3 regions of the Priestia sp. SRI_019 genome follow, and region 1 is predicted to be linked to each of the others. Evidence: riboswitches for the same ligand, from Rfam matches in the RefSeq annotation. Region 1 holds a riboswitch; each other region holds the start of a gene.

What was found. Region 1 has a riboswitch for cyclic di-AMP ahead of AC2YJL_RS08800 (potassium-transporting ATPase subunit F). Riboswitches for the same ligand answer to the same signal wherever they lie in the genome.
Region 2: linked by a shared signal. The riboswitch ahead of AC2YJL_RS04340 (dicarboxylate/amino acid:cation symporter) and the one ahead of AC2YJL_RS08800 (potassium-transporting ATPase subunit F) in region 1 are both predicted to bind cyclic di-AMP.
Region 3: linked by a shared signal. The riboswitch ahead of AC2YJL_RS05035 (potassium channel family protein) and the one ahead of AC2YJL_RS08800 (potassium-transporting ATPase subunit F) in region 1 are both predicted to bind cyclic di-AMP.

The regions. Positions count from the first base shown of each region.
Region 1 is NZ_JBYCZN010000001.1:1,605,495-1,611,134, reverse strand. Features, by position in the region: gene kdpB (potassium-transporting ATPase subunit KdpB) at 1-1,573, opposite strand, end outside; gene kdpA (potassium-transporting ATPase subunit KdpA) at 1,595-3,256, opposite strand; gene AC2YJL_RS08800 (potassium-transporting ATPase subunit F) at 3,162-3,362, opposite strand; cyclic di-AMP (ydaO/yuaA leader) riboswitch at 3,744-3,884, opposite strand; gene AC2YJL_RS08795 (hypothetical protein) at 3,900-4,037, opposite strand; cyclic di-AMP (ydaO/yuaA leader) riboswitch at 4,110-4,252, opposite strand; gene murG (undecaprenyldiphospho-muramoylpentapeptide beta-N-acetylglucosaminyltransferase) at 4,411-5,478, opposite strand.
Region 2 is NZ_JBYCZN010000001.1:852,460-858,099, reverse strand. Features, by position in the region: gene AC2YJL_RS04350 (CoA transferase subunit A) at 1-603, opposite strand, end outside; gene AC2YJL_RS04345 (aspartate aminotransferase family protein) at 604-1,953, opposite strand; gene AC2YJL_RS04340 (dicarboxylate/amino acid:cation symporter) at 2,062-3,297, opposite strand; cyclic di-AMP (ydaO/yuaA leader) riboswitch at 3,478-3,632, opposite strand; gene AC2YJL_RS04335 (NAD(P)/FAD-dependent oxidoreductase) at 4,237-5,640, opposite strand, start outside.
Region 3 is NZ_JBYCZN010000001.1:984,101-989,740, forward strand. Features, by position in the region: gene AC2YJL_RS05015 (S1C family serine protease) at 1-587, shown strand, start outside; gene AC2YJL_RS05020 (peptidylprolyl isomerase) at 584-1,486, shown strand; gene AC2YJL_RS05025 (Lrp/AsnC family transcriptional regulator) at 1,960-2,415, opposite strand; gene AC2YJL_RS05030 (carboxymuconolactone decarboxylase family protein) at 2,536-2,994, shown strand; cyclic di-AMP (ydaO/yuaA leader) riboswitch at 3,110-3,254, shown strand; gene AC2YJL_RS05035 (potassium channel family protein) at 3,379-4,038, shown strand; gene AC2YJL_RS05040 (TrkH family potassium uptake protein) at 4,042-5,361, shown strand.

The sequences.
Region 1 (5,640 bases):
CAACTAGCTTTCCTTGCTGCTGTTCGTATTTAATCACTTGAATCTTGTCTTGTGGCTTGCATTCCGCAATAAATTCATCTACTCCCGCTTCTTTTGCAATGGTTGCTGCGGTTAATGGGTTATCTCCTGTACACATGACTGTTTTGATACCCATTTTACGAAGTTCCTCAAAGCGTTCTTTCATTCCTGGTTTTACCGTGTCTTTTAAATAAATCAAGCCGTAAATTTTATCATCAGCGGCCACAGCAAGCGGCGTGCCACCAGCTCCTGCAATTTCGTTTGCTTTTTGCTGCAAATCAGAGGGAATCTTCCCTCCATTTGACTCTATCCATGCCGTGACGGCGTCCACTGCCCCTTTCCGTACAGATACATTCTGTAAGTCAATGCCGCTCATTCGCGTTTCGGTTTTGAATTCAACAAACGTTCCTTCGGTTTTTCTAAGATCTTCTACTCCCATGCGATTTTGAATAAAATCAACAACTGAGCGCCCTTCTGGTGTTTCGTCATAAAGAGAAGAAACAAACGCCCATTTGTAAAGTTCACGTTCGTCTATTCCTTCTACAGTCGTTAATTGATGAGCCATTCGGTTTCCAAACGTAATGGTGCCGGTTTTATCTAAAATAATTGTGTTGATGTCACCAGCTGCTTCTACTGCTTTTCCTGACATAGCAATCACGTTAAACTGCGTAACTCGGTCCATCCCAGCAATTCCAATGGCTGACAATAATCCTCCAATTGTTGTAGGAATGAGGCAGATGAGCAGTGAAATTAAAATAGCCGTGTCGAGTTGAAAATGTAAGTAGTTTGTAAAGACAGGAAGCGTCACAACAACTAATAAGAAAATAATCGTCAGGCTTGTTAAAACCGTATTTAGCGCAATTTCATTTGGCGTTTTTTGACGCTCTGCTCCTTCAACAAGCGAAATCATTTTATCTAAAAACGATTCACCTTGTTCACACGTAATTTTAACTGTAATTTCATCGCTGACAACTCTTGTACCTCCAGTTACAGAGTTAAAATCCCCGCCTGCTTCTTTCATAACAGGTGCCGATTCACCGGTAATGGCCGATTCATCAACAGATGCCAGTCCTTTAATGATTTCTCCATCTCCAGGAATCATTTCGCCTTGTGAAACGACGACGATATCTCCTTTTTTTAGTTGCGATGCCGACACTTGTATCATTTGCCCGTTTCCAAGTTTATTAGCTGTAATATCCCCTTTAGACTGTTTTAATGAGTTTGCCTGTGCTTTTCCCCGACCTTCTGCCAATGCCTCTGCAAAATTAGCAAAAACAATTGTAAAAAATAACACGAGGGATACGGCAATATTAAAGCCTGCGCTTACTGTACTTTCTCCGAAAAGGTCTGGAACAACAGCTAAAAAAAGCGTAATAACAAACCCGATTTCTACTACGAACATGATAGGATTTTTTATCATCGTTCTTGGACTTAGCTTGATAAAAGCCTGCTTTACTGATTGAATAAAAATCGATGAAGTTTGTTTATCTACAGAACCTTGAATGTGACTGTTACGATCCAATTCAAGATTATTCGTAAAATTCCGTTTATTCATTATAATCCTCCGCTTTCTTGATTACAGTGTCAAATACTCAGCAACCGGCCCAAGTACAAGCACTGGGAAAAACGTAAGTGCTCCTACAATAACGGTAGTTCCAATTAAAATGCCGCTAAATAAAGACGTATCCGTTTTAAATGTCCCAGGTGTTTCAGGAATAAGCTGCTTGGATGCTAGTGAGCTCGATACCGCCAGCATCGTAATTAGTCCGAAGTAGCGTCCAATATACATAACAATTGCCGTAGAAATGTTCCAAAACGGCGTTGCATCACCTAGTCCTTCAAAACCAGATCCATTGTTTGCTGCTGATGATGTAAATTCATACAGTGCCTGACTTAAGCCGTGAAAGCCTGGGTTTGATATACCTTCTATTCCCAAATGAGTAGTGAGCGCTACGGCTGTTCCTCCTAAAATTAGCAGCGGCTGCAGAATAAGCGTCACGGCGATGAGCTTCATTTCTTTTCCTTCAATTTTTTTACCTACGTATTCTGGTGTTCTGCCAACCATTAAACCTGATAAAAATACGGCAATGATGACGTACATCATCACATTCATAAACCCTGCTCCAACACCGCCAAATACGGTATTTAACATCATATTTCCAAGCGTCAATAACCCGGTAAGAGGCGTAAGAGTATCGTGCATGGTGTTGACTGCACCTGTTTCACTTGCTGTCGTCACGATGGCGTACAGAGTTGACATACCGACACCAAAACGGACTTCTTTCCCTTCCATATAACCGCTCGCTTCATTTAGGTGAAAAGCACCAAGTCTTGGATTACCGCCCCACTCTGTTACAAACGCTGTGCTTAAAATAACGATAAACAGCATACTCATCGCTACAAACAAGATGCGGCCTTGCTTACGCTGTCCGATCATTTTTCCGTACGTAAAAGGAAGTGCTGTTGGCAATAAAAGCATAAGGACGATTTGTAATACATTGCTTAACGCGTTAGGATTTTCAAACGGATGGGCTGAATTAACACCAAAAAACCCCCCTCCGTTGTTGCCTAGCTCTTTAATTGAAAGAAAAGAAGCAACTGGTCCCCTTTCTATTTGCTGTGTTGCCCCCTCTAATGTATGGGCAGTCACCGTTCCGCTTAACGTTTGAGGGACACCTAAAAACATAAATAAAATGCCTGTTATAAAAGCGATAGGAAGTAAAACACGCGTAATTGACTTTACAAAATCAACAAAAAAGTTTCCCATTTCCTTCCCTGCCAACCCGCGAATAAAAGCGATTGCTGCTGCAAGTGCCGTTGCTGGTGCAGCAAACATCATAAATACAACGGCTGCCATCTGCGAGAAATAGGACAAACCTGATTCACCGCTGTAGTGCTGCAAGTTCGTATTTGTCATAAAACTAATGGCCGTGTTAAAAGCAAGGGCCGGATCCATTCCTTTGATGTGGCTTGGGTTAAGCGGCAGTACCCCTTGAAACCGGAAGATAATGTACACCACAAAAATCATAAACGTATTCGCCAAAACGAGAGCAAGTGCATATTGCTTCCACGTCTGATTGTATCCTTTGATTCCTGCTGCTTTAAACATCACCGTTTCTATCTTTCCTACCAAGCTAGTGTTTTTATCGTTTGAAAACACATTCGCTATATAAATACCTACGGGCTTTGCAATAAGCGCTACAAAAACAAGCAGCAGCGCAACTGATAGTAGAAAAATCCCCACGTTTTATTCCTCCGCTTATTAAAAAATGTTCTGGATTTAACAGTACATATACTAAATAAATTAAAACGAGAACTGAAATACCTAGCAAAATGAACGACATGTTCACTTCTCCTCTCTTTCATCTACTACATGAGACGACCAGCAAATAATTCCGTACATAGCAGCTGTTAATATGACAAGCGTTCCAAGCATGATCATATCCAAGTTGCTCCCTCCTAACTGTTTCTTACTACCAATGATTGTCTGAGCTTAGTGACTGTTACTGTGCGTAAAGCATCACGCCCAAGTGAGCTAGCTGCGAAAGGTTATCTTTGATTGTTTATTCCTCACGTATTGTTAATCACGTTTTAACAGCCCTACTATAGCCTCTTTACGGTGCAGACATAACCTGCTCTCCTGTTTTTTTATTAAAAAAACCGCAGAAGAGAGTCCTCTTCCGCGGTTTAATGCACGACAAATAAGCCGTGATCGACACGAATTTTTTTACTCCCAAAACGCTTACGGAGTTAGCTGTCGGATTCGGGTTATGGAAGTAACCCTACTCAGTTAAGAGATTCACCCCTAGTACATACGTACAAAATATTGGGTCCCCCGCTCATAATTGATTAAGCGTATATTTGTTATTTAATTTTTAGGCTTAATTATGTTTTTTACTGCTGCGTTTAATACTTTGATTAGCCAACGTAGACAAATAGCGGTTTGCTAGATCAAAAGATTGCTGATCGCATATTGCGCGATATTCAATCATTTGAATCATTTGCTTAGATAGATGCATCTTGACGCTCCTTTCACCTATATTTTGAAAGGAACGCGCTATCCGCTGTTATAGAAAACGACCACGATTACACCATCCTCTCTCTTAACGCTTACGAAGTTAGCTGACGGGTTCGGGTCAAGAAAGTAACCCTACTCAGTTAAGAGATTCACCCCTAATAATTGGGTCCTCCGCTCTTTCCCTCTCTTTCAGGAAAGACTCAGCGTTTCACTGTGGAACGTTTCATGAGAGTAATCTTACTCCTGTTAAAATTTACTGTCAACAACATTTTTTGAAATTTTAAAATCTTTATTTTTTGCTGTTTATTCATTATTTTAAAATAATAGATTCAAAGAAAAAAAGCGTTCTTATCTCCTCGATAAGAACGCTTTTTTTAGCTCATTTTCTCAATTTCATTTACAAGAATTGAAATGGCATCCGTTTTTGTTGCTTCACGCATTGTACGCTTCATCGTACTTGCCTGCTGCTGAAGTTCATTTACTTCACGCAAAAACACTTCTTTTGTTAACTGTTCTTCTTCCACAACCATACAGTAGCCTTTTTTCTTAAAGGACTGTGCATTTAAAATTTGATCTCCTCGACTTTGTGCTTTTGATAAAGGAATAATCATCATCGGTTTATGAAGGGCTAAAAACTCAAATATGGCATTGGATCCGCCGCGTGTAATCACATAATCAGTCGCTGCTAGAACATCTGGAAGCTGTTCATTGACATATTCTAACTGACGGTAGCCCGACTCTTTTTCAAGGCTTGTATCAATATTGCCTTTTCCGCACAGGTGTACAATTTGAAATTTCTTTTGCAGTTCAGGCAAGGATTCTCGAACAACTTCATTGATGCGGCGTGCTCCTAAACTTCCGCCCATAATCGTTAAAATTGGGCGCTTATCATAAAAGCGAAGCCAGCTTTCCCCGTTCGCTGCGCTTCCGCTAAATAATTCTTTTCGAATAGGTGAACCAACAACCTGCACTTTTTCTTTTGGAAAATAGTTTGCCGCTTCATCAAAAGAAGTAAAAATTTTAGTGGCAAATTTCTGCGCAATTTTATTTGCCAGTCCCGGTGTTAAGTCACTTTCATGAATGAACACGGGAATGTTTAACGATTTAGCAGCCATTACAACAGGAACTGTGACAAAACCGCCTTTTGAAAACACAAGAGAAGGCTTTAACTTTTTCAGCACGCGACGTGCATCGCCAACTCCTTTTGCTACTCGAAATACATCTTTTACATTTTCCATATCTACGTAGCGACGTAGCTTACCGCTTGAAATTGCATGATATGGAACGTTTAATTTTGTAATTAATTCTTTCTCGATACCATTGTGAGAACCGACATAATGGATATCCCATTTTTCACTGTCTAATTCTTTCATAATGGCAATGTTTGGTGTTACGTGTCCAGCTGTTCCGCCTCCGGTAAAAACGATAACTTGCTTACTCATTTTTTCTTCCTCTCTTTACTTCACTTAATTGATCTGTTTTAACATCAATTTTTATCTGATCTTTTTAGCATGCAATCTGACATGTAAAACGATGGTTTTATTATAGCATTTTTCTTTTTACATATGTATGATAAGGCGTATAAAAGCATGCTATACTTTTCA
Region 2 (5,640 bases), 750 kb from region 1:
AGGAACAATTTCATCCACTTCAGCAATAGTGATACGACCTGCCATAGCCATTAATGGATTAGTGTTTCGAGCGCTTTTATCATAAAGCAAGTTGCCGAATGGATCTGCTTTTTTTGCATATACAAAAGCCACATCGGCTGTGAGCGGTTTTTCAACTAAAAATGTCTTGCCGTCCACTTCCACTTTTTCTTTTCCAAATTGAATAATGTCATTTTCAATTCCTACATCAATCAGTACTCCTCCGATTCCAACTCCTCCCGCTCGAATCCGTTCAGCAAGCGTTCCTTGAGGAGAAAACTCAACTTTTAGCTTTTCTTCCGTCATCAGCGTTCCAGCCACTGGGTTCGATCCAATATGAGAAGCGATCAGCTTTTGAATTCTTCCTTGGCTTACCAATTTTCCCGCACCAATATGAGGAAAGCCTGAATCATTACATATCAATGTAAAATTTGATTTTCCGCTTTCAATAAGACCGTCAATGAGAGAAGGCGGGCTGCCTACTCCTCCAAACCCTCCTATCATCAGCGTAGCCGCATGATCCACGTATTCAATCGCTTGTTCCACAGTTGTCATCTTTTGAAATGAGTTTTCGACCTTTGTCACTCATTCCACCTCATTTCCCTGTTTTTCATTTTGCACTTCATGCAATGTTTTCGAAAGCAGATCGACCGCTTCATCAAGCTGACGATGAGTAATCGTAAATGGTGGCGCAATAATAACACCGTCTCCTTCGACTCCGTCTGTTCCTGCTTGTGAAGGATAAAGGAGAAGACCATTTTTTTGGGCTTTACTTATTACGCGCGCCGTCATATTTTCCGAAGATGAAAAAGGCTCCTTCGTCTTTGGATTTTGCACAAGCTCAAGACCAACTAGTAAGCCTTTGCCACGTATATCACCAATGATAGGGTAAAGAAGTTGAAGCTTCTTCAATTCCCCTACTAAATAGTCTCCTTTCAGCGCTACTTCTTGAACAAGATCATGCTTTTCAATATAGGTTAAAACAGCTATTCCTACAGCGGATGACAGCGGATTAGCGCTTAGCGTATGTCCGCTCATAATTAATTTGGATCCGTTCATGATAGGTTCAATCGTTTTGCTGCTAGCCAACGTAACGGCTATTGGTGTATATCCTGCTCCCACTCCTTTTCCAAGCGTCATGATGTCTGGTTTAACTCCCCAGTGCTCATACGCAAACATCACGCCTGTACGCCCAACTCCCGTCATGACTTCATCCGCAATCCATAACACATCATATTTATCGCAAATTTCTCTTATCACTTCATAATAACCGGGAGGAGGTGTAAGCGCTGCTCCGGCTGCTCCTACAATGGGCTCTGTAATAAAAGCAGCAATATGTTCAGGGCCGGTTCGTTTGATAACTGTTTCCAATTCGTGTGCACAAGCAAGATTACAGGATGGATAGGTTTGATGAAACGGACATCGATAGCAATAAGGAGGTGAAACCGAAGGATAATCTTCAAGCAACGACGAGAAGCGTTTTCGTCTTCCAACGTGCCCTGACATAGACAGAGCTCCTATTGTAATACCGTGATAGCTCATCCAGCGTGACAAAACCTTTGTTTTGGTTGGCTTTCCTTGCTCTTGAAAATGCTGAATTGCCGTTTTCATAGCCGTTTCAGTCGCTTCTGTCCCGCTGTTAACAAAAAAGCTCCACTGGAAATGATTGCTGCTTAATTCACATAGTTTCTTAGCTAAGGCTTCTGTTGGATCACTTGTAAACTGCGACCGATATACAAACGCAACTTTCTGTGCCTGATCGGTCATCGCATCAATGATTTCTTTTACGCCGTGTCCGATACTTGCTGTAACTGCCCCCGACGAAGCATCTATGTACCTTTTTCCATCTTGGTCGTACAAATAAATTCCTTTTCCATATGAAATAACTGGGTAGTCGTCGTCGAGCAGCGGCTTTATTACATGAGTTTTATTCATTTCCGCACTCTCCTTTCAAACATACACTCTTATTAAACTGTATGCTGAAACGAAGAGTTTCTTGCCAATAAAAAAAGCCCTAGCATATAGCTAGAGCTTTTACGCTTATTAAGCTGATTGCGTTACAGATTTATCGATACGCTTTGCTTCTGACTCTGCCACAATAACGGCACACGCAGCGTCTCCCGTAATATTTACAGATGTACGAAGCATGTCAAGCAAGCGATCAATTCCAATAATCAATCCGATACCTGCTACAGGCAAGCCAACCGAACTCAATACCATTGCTAGCATAATGAGACCAACTCCCGGCACACCTGCTGTACCAATACTAGCAAGCACCGCTGTCAATACAACCGTCACAAGAGCGCCCAGCGACAGGTCAACGCCGTATACTTGTGCAATAAAAATAGTCGCTACACCTTGCATAATTGCCGTCCCATCCATGTTAATGGTAGCACCTAACGGCTGAACAAAACTGCTGATGGACTCTGGGACACGAAGGTTTTTTTGAGCCACATTCATTGAAATCGGAAGCGTTGCATTACTGCTTGATGTACTGAATCCAACTGTCATCGCAGGAGCAAAACCTTTAAAAAATTCAATAGGGTTACGTCTGGCCATAAGAGCGACTGATCCCCCATATGTTACGATCGAATGGATAAACAGTGCGAGCACGACTACAATCATGTACAGCCCCATCGCTTTAATTGCCTCCCAGCCTTGACTTCCAACCGCGGTTGCAAGAAGCCCAAACGTTCCGTAAGGAGCAAACTTCATCACTAGATTTACAAGATACATCATCAATTCATTGCCTTGCTCGAGTAAATTGTAAAGCCCTTTTGTTTTACTTCCAAGCATTGTAATACCAAAACCGATAAAGATAGAGAAAACGATAAGTTGAAGCATATTCCCTTCAGCCATCGCTTGAATTGGGTTGACTGGAATCATATTTAAGAATGTCTCTCCAACCGGCGGTGCTTTTTCGGCTTCAAAAGAAGCGTTTTTTGTATCAAAAGATCCAAACGTACCCGGTTTAATTGCATACGCTAAAATTAAACCAATAATAATAGCAACGGTTGTTGTAACTAGGAAGTAGGAAACTGTTTTAGCCCCGATTCTTCCTAGTTTTTTAGGATCTCCTAAACCTGCTACACCTAACGTGATAGAGAAAAACACAATTGGTACAACAAGCATTTTAATTAAGCTTAAGAAAATTTGGCCAAGCGGTGTAAACAAGTACTTGTCCAGCGGAGCAAAAGCACTTGGAGCAAAAGCATTGATCAACACTCCTACAACAGCACCAGCAATTAGCGCGATAATAATCTTTGTCGATAGCTTCATAGATTTACCTCCCGTAAATAAATTATATTAGAATGATTCTAACTACCATACTTATTTTACCATGCATTGAGAACGATAACACTCAAAATATACAATATATTATAAATTTTCAGATTAATAGTTTAGGAATATTTTTATCTATACAAAAAACCATGAGAATATCATGGTTTCATAGACCTGTTATTCCCTCACTGAATGCTGACGGAGTTAGCTGTCGGATTCGGGTACGTGAGTTACCCTACTTGATTCATTCAAGATTCACCCCAAGTACACTACGCACAAATATGGGTCCCCCGTTCTCTTATAAAACAAAAGAGATTAAGCAAATAATTTTCTTTAATATTTTTGCATGATAATAATTCTTACTTTAATTAAAATTCATTTTATATGTTTCTGTCAAGTTTTTATTCAAAAATAATGCATGATTTTATCATAAAAAGTTGAGAATTGTTATATTTTAAAATATTTACATCATATTTCAATAAACCACAAATAGTTATTTAACAAGACTTAAAATCTAATGGATAAAAAATTAATTCAAAAAATAGTTTGTAAAGTGAACTTTCTTCTCATTAAATTATATTCATAAACTCGCATAATTATTCTAACATCCACGTACTTTACTGCTTTCATAAATATTTTACTCATCAAAAAATAACTCTTTCCAACTGTTGATTTTATCCTTGTATTGCTTGATATAAATTCTCTAAAATTTCACTGAATTTGTTGATAGAAATAAATGGACATTGTCAATTCGCCTTATTCTATTTAATTCTGCTCACGATAGAAATATGGATCCCGTAATACCTTTTAAAAAAGGAGCGGGTAATTATCATATAAAACTATCGGATTTGGAGCGGTACAAGTTCTTTACTTTTTACTTATTCCCTCTCGTTATTTAACACATATAAAAAAAGAGGGCGTGACGGCCTCTTTTTCTTATACAGTAACAGGTTCAGAACTTGCTTTGCGATTCTTTAATTTTTCAACAATGTCACGCGCTACCCACACACCGCACGCACTTGCCTGCGCGAGTCCTCGCGTAATACCAGCTCCGTCTCCTCCCACGTATAAACCGGAAATTTCAGTTTCAAACTTATCATTTAACTTCGGGCGGGCTGAGTAAAATTTCGCTTCCACACCGTAAAACAGCGTATGTTCAGATGCTAACCCAGGCGTTACATGATCCAGTGCTTCTGTCATTTCAATTAAGCTTTTCATCGTATTGTAAGGAAGCACTAAGCCTAAGTCACCCGGTACAGCTTCTTTTAACGTTGGTTCTAAAAAGCCCTCTTTAATTCGAGTCGCTGTTGAACGACGGCCCTTTAAAATATCTCCATACTTTTGAACAACTAAGCCCCCGTTTGACAGCATATTAGCTAATCTTGATACTTCGTGCGCATATTCGTTCGGCTGATCAAATGGATCCGAAAATTTATGAGAAACAAGCAGCGCAAAGTTCGTATTTTGACTTCCAAGCTTCGGATCTTTGTATGCGTGTCCATTTGCTAACATAATACCTGAATGATTCTCTACTACCACATGTCCTGAAGGATTGCTGCAAAACGTTCTGACTCTTGTACCTACGGACGTATTGTAAATGAATTTCCCTTCGTACAAGTGCTTGTTGATTTCTTCCATAACAACGTTGGATGTTTCTACTCGAACGCCGATGTCCACTTGATTGTTAATCATTTTCAAACGACGTTTTTTTAGTAAGTCGCTCATCCACTTCGAGCCGTCTCGACCTGGTGAAACCACCACTTTATCAGCCGTAATTCTTTCACCATTTTTCAATTCAATACCGCGCACGATATGCTGACCATCTTCTTTTTCTGTTATTAAATCGGCTACTTCCGTTTTATACTGCATATCAATTTTTTCTTTTAAGTATTCATAAATGCTTTTTAAAATTTCTAAATTTTGCTCTGTTCCTAAATGACGCACCTGGGCACGCAAGAGCTTTAATCCTGCTGCGTATCCGCGTTTTTCAATTTCACGAACTTTATCAGTTAACGGATCCGTGATCGTATCGGTTGCTCCGTGTTTTAAATTAATTTCATCCACGTATTTAATTAAATCTACCACCTGTGATTCAGACAGATAATCCGTCATCCAGCCTCCAAATTCACTTGTGATATTAAATTTCCCATCTGAATATGCGCCGGCTCCACCGAAACCATTTGTGATAGAACAAGCAGGCAAACAGCCAGCAAACTCTTTTTTGCCAACCGCAGGCGGACATTTTTCAATTTTTTTCTGAAGAATCGGACAATTACGTCGATAGATATCGTGTCCTTTATCGATTAATAAAATAGTTGCTTCCGGTAATTTTAACGTTAA
Region 3 (5,640 bases), 620 kb from region 1:
GTACGGTCACACAAGGTATCGTGAGCGCAGCAAAACGCTCTGTCCCTATTTCAGAAAATTGGAACGTAGATGCAATTCAAACGGATGCGGCGATTAATCCAGGAAACAGCGGCGGTGCCTTGATCAATTCTTCCGGTGAAGTAGTGGGCATCAACAGTATGAAAATTTCAGAAGACAATGTAGAAGGCATCGGCTTTGCTCTTCCAAGTGATGAAGTGCAGCCGACGATTGAACAGCTGATGAAAAACGGAAAAATAACGCGTCCATATATGGGGGTAGGTCTTCAAGATGTAGGTCAGCTTTCAGCTGCAACAAAACAAAACCAGCTAGGCCTAACAAGCGATACGTCTGAAGGAGTTGTCGTAACGACGGTTGAACCATTCTCTTCTGCTTCTGATGCAGGTTTACAATCAAAAGACGTGATTGTTGCCATTGATGGAAACGAAGTCAAAACATCCAGTGATTTACGTCAATATCTATACACAAAACGCAAAGTAGGAGACACGGTAAAATTAGACGTGTATCGAAATGGAAAAAAACAAACCATTTCTCTGAAGCTTTCAGAACAGCAGGATAACAATGGATGAGTTCAACACCGTTAAAGCTGCTGCTAGCAGTATTAACAGCGTTCGTATTTTTAACCGGCTGCGGAGAGCAGCATTCAAACACGATGTTTCCTTCTGTAGAAATTAGTCAGCTATCTTCTACCAAAGAACTGGCAGCGTATGAGGGAGGCAAGGTGACAGGAGCTGAATTCAACCGTTTTTTAGCCGTTGAAGGGTTCTTAAACCCAGATGCTCCGCTAAATGATACAAGCTACCGCAAAGAGTTATTGCGGCAGCTTGTTATGCAAAAAATTTTAATTTCGCATCTGAAGACAAGCGATAAAGTACAAAAACAAGTCGAGGATATGTGGAAGCAAATTAAACGCTCATATGACGAGGATACAAGAAAACAAGGTTATGAAGTGTTAAATATTCGTTCTAGTGATGTAACCAACCAGCTAACAAATCAGTTTAAATTAGAAGAATATTTCCGTAAACAAATTACGTCTGATGAACTAACTGCTTACTATAAACATATTGAAAACGATCTAACGCGCGTATCTTTTACGCAGCTGGCTTTTTCCACTTTACATGATGCCTCTGCCGCTGCGGCTGAACTGCAAAAGGGAACATCTCTTCAAAGTGTTCAAAAAAAATTTGCTGATGTCCAGACAATCAGCAAAATAGAGAATGCTGATAACCTAAAGCTTTCAAGTCTATCTTCCTCTTTTATAGATGTTTTAAAAAAACAGCACATCGGAGAGAGTAGTGAGCCCATTAAAATGGGTAAAGTCTATTATATTCTTATTTTAAAACAAAAAGATAAAAAAACGGAATCAGAAGTCAAAGAAGAAATGATGAAAGAACTTGTTTTGAATCATATCAACCGGTATATCCAGGATGAACTGCCAAGGTTTCACGTGACTTTCAACCTTAGGTAGTTCCCTTTTATATAGATTGATTGTTTTCAAAAAACAAGCAGGTAAAAGAGCTTTCTATTAATAGAGAGCTCTTTTACATTTTTAAGTAGACAGAAATGTCGGCACCTGATAAAATGAAGTTGTAAAACTTTCATTATTCGGAAAATTTATACCCTCCAGCTTTGGAGGGTTATTTTTTATGCTGTTGGACGAATAAAAGAGGCTGGGACAAAAGTAGTTTCGTTAAAGGGAGATTCGAACGCGTTTGATTCTTGATGGAGAATCAAACGCGTTCGGTTTTTTCTTATTGACAGGGTAAACGTAGGTTTAATCTATTTATTTGTTTCTGGCTGTTGATTAGAGGGCAAGGCGAAGACTCCTGTGCGGAAAGCGAAGCCTGAAACGGAAATCAACAGCAGTGTCAAAAGTGATTCATACGAGCTTATTGATTCCATTGTTCGCTTTTAGATTGGATTGCTTTCGTTACGTTTCAATCACTTTTCATCTTTTAAATGACTCAATAATGCAGGAGCCATCTCCACGTGAGAAAGAGCGATATGTGAAATCGTTTTGGCATAAGGTGTAATTTCGTTAATAAATTGTTCGAGTACGTTCAGGTGAGGAAGCTGAAGCTTTGTAATAAAGCAGGCTTGCCCGGCGATGCGTTCACAGAATAAAGCGTAGGGATACTGAGAAATAAATCGTTTAAAACGCTCGTGCTCGCCGTTTTTCATCGTTACTTCAATAAAACACGACACGGGCAAATGTAGCTTTTCATAATCAATATCGATTGTATATCCTTTTATAATGCCAAAGCTCTCTAGCTGGCGTACTCGCTCTGCCACCGAAGGAGGAGACAAATTAATTTGTTTTCCTAGCTCTCGTAAAGAAAGGCGGCTGTTTTGCTGCAGCGCCTGCAAAATCGATAAATCAATTTCATCAATTTTCAATTGAAAACCTTCTTTCTTATTAACGTTTCATTTGATTAGTAATAATAGATAAGATGTTTTATATGTAATCTGAAATTCCCATTTTTCTTACTATAATAATTAAAAAGGAGTGAGTAAAAAATGGCAAGAGTTTTGTTAGCAAACGAAGAGGGAACAAATTTTGAAAAAGCATTGAATTTAATTCCGCATGTAAAAAGATTGTATGATGAGCTTTACGACACGCTTTGGAACAGCGATATAGTAGAGAGAGAGACCAAGGAAAAAATGAGGCTTTATCTAGCAGGTGTTAACGGCTGTGAGACGTGTATGAGCATGTCATATGTAGGCGATGAGACGCTTAATCAAAAAGTGTTAAGAGAAAAAGAGCTGGAAGAAAAAGATCGACTGCTGTTTCGATTTATTGATGTGTACCGAGTGCGTCCAAGGGAGTTGACCGATGCTGACATGGATCAATTAAAAAAATTTTACAGTGATACGCAGCTGTTAGAGCTTTTGGCTGTTATTAATTTATTTGATCAATTTCACAAAATGATTGTCAGTTTAGATTTATATGATTTTTGCAGCTTGCAGCGCAAGTGAGGCCTTCGCTAAAAATATCTTGACAGACAAAATTCACAGGAGTAAGATAGCTTTCGTGAAGTGAAACGTATCATGAATCGAATCGATTATTCTAAAAAATAGATCAAAGACATTTGAATAAAAATCGCTTAATCCATTACGGAGCGGAGGACCCATTATTTACGCACATATTGTGCTCCGGGGTGAATCCTTAAAAAGGTAGGGTTACTCTTAAAACCCGAACCCGACAGCTAACTTCGCAAGCGTTTTGAGGGGGAAGAGTGTGAAAAAACACAGGAGCCTTCCTGTGTTTTTTTGCGCTTTTTTTAAGAAAAAGATGTAATTTTTTAGAAAAAGTATAAGCTAAGAGAACACACAGCAGTTGAAGAAAGGAATAAATACATTATGAAAAAACAGTTTGCTGTATTGGGATTAGGTCGTTTTGGAGGCAGTTTGGTTGAAGAGTTTGCAAATCTGGATGTGGATGTGCTCGCTATTGACCGCAATCAGGAGGTAGTAAATAAATTTAGCAACTCAGCTACATATGTTGTGCAAGCAAACGCGATTGATGAAGCTAGCTTAAAGGGGCTAGGTATCCGCAATGTTGATCATGCGCTTATTTCGTTTGGGGATGATATCGAAGCAAGCGTGCTCGCAACGATGCTTTTAAAAGATATGGGCGTTAAGCAAGTATGGGTAAAAGCGGTGAATATGTATCATCAAAAGGTACTGGAGAAAATAGGAGCGGACAAAGTCATTCATCCTGAGCGCGATATTGCTAAGCGTATTGCTCATCACGTGGTGTCAGAAAAAATCATTGATTACATTGAACTGTCAAAGGATTATAGTATTGTCGAAATTGTCGCTTCTAAGAAACTTCATAATAAAACGCTGTTTGATTTAAACATTCGTGCCAAGTACGGCTGCAATATTATCGGCTTTCAGCGAAAAGACGGGGAAATGGTGATTTCGCCTACCGCGCATGAAATAATTGAACAAGGAGATATGCTGATTGTTATCGGACATAACCGCGATTTGAACCGTTTTGAAGAAGAAGGAGTTTAACTCATGAAAAAACAAATCATTAAACTCACTCCTCCGCAGCTGCTTGTCTCCATTTTTGGCGGAGGAATTATTATTGGTGCTCTTCTATTGATGATGCCTTTTTCTACTACCGAGCCAATCCGATGGGTAGACGCCCTTTTTACATCTACTTCCGCTATGACAGTGACCGGCTTAGCCGTCGTAGATACAGGTACGCGTTTTACCGTCATCGGTCAAACGATTATTATGCTGCTAATTCAAATAGGCGGTCTTGGCATTATGTCATTTGCCGTGTTGATTTTTATAATGCTAGGTAAAAAAATTGGCTTTAAAGAGCGCGTGCTCGTTCAGCAGGCATTAAATCAAACGAGCGTCGGCGGAGTTGTCCTGCTAGTTAAAAGGCTGTTTATCTTTTCATTTTTAATTGAATTTGTTGCACTTATCTTTTTAGCAATACGCTGGGTTCCGGAATTCGGATGGTCTAAGGGGCTGTTCTTTAGCTTGTTTCATTCAATTTCAGCTTTTAATAACGCAGGGTTTGGACTACTGTCGGATAACTTAGTGCAGTATGTTGGAGATCCTATTATTAACATAACGATTTCTTTTTTGTTCATCATTGGCGGGTTAGGGTTTACCGTTCTTGCTGATATGTGGGTGAAAAAATCGTATAAAAAACTAACGCTCCATTCAAAAATTATGATTGTCAGCACGTTTGCCATTAATGTGATTGCCATGCTTTTTATTTTTTTCTTAGAGTACAGCAATTCGCATACGCTCGGAAGTTTATCATTAGGAGACAAAGTATGGGCTTCTTATTTTCAAGCGGTAACGACAAGAACCGCTGGATTTAATACAATCGATTTAGCTCACCTGCATGACGCAACGGTCTTTTTAATGGTCTTATTAATGTTTATTGGTGCAGGAAGTGCGTCAACAGGAGGCGGTATCAAACTCACGACGTTTGTGGTGATTATTTTTTCTGTATGGGCATTTTTACGAAGCCGGGAAGATATTGTGCTATTAAAGAGACGACTTCTTCCTCTTCACGTGTTTAAGGCACTAGCCATCACGATGATTTCAATTATGTTTGTATTTGGGGCCATTTTCCTGTTAAATATTTCGGAAAACCTGCCGTTTGTAAAAATTATGTTTGAAGTTGTTTCTGCGTTTGGAACAGTAGGTTTATCAATGGGAGCAACTCCTGAGCTTTCGTACTTTGGACGCGTAATTATTATCTTTATCATGTTTTTAGGAAAAGTGGGGCCATTAACGCTTGCGTTTTCATTATCTAAGCAAAAGCGCGAAGCCGTTCGTTATCCAAATGAAGATATAATGCTAGGGTAGAAAAATCGCCTTCGATGAGGCGATTTTTTATATTATTTATACGTTCAAGACATATAAGAAGTTACGCACAAAACAGTTGCGATGAATAAAAAGAAGGCAAAGACAAGAACACTGGGCAATTTGGAATGTCGGCGCATTAAAGATCCCCCTTTTTTATAGTAAAAAAATCTCTTACTATATATAACGAAAGAAACAAAAATATGATTCACTTTTTTGACGAAATTTGAAGGTTTTTCTCGTTAAAAAAATCCGCACCCCTGTCCTAAACATTTTGCCAAG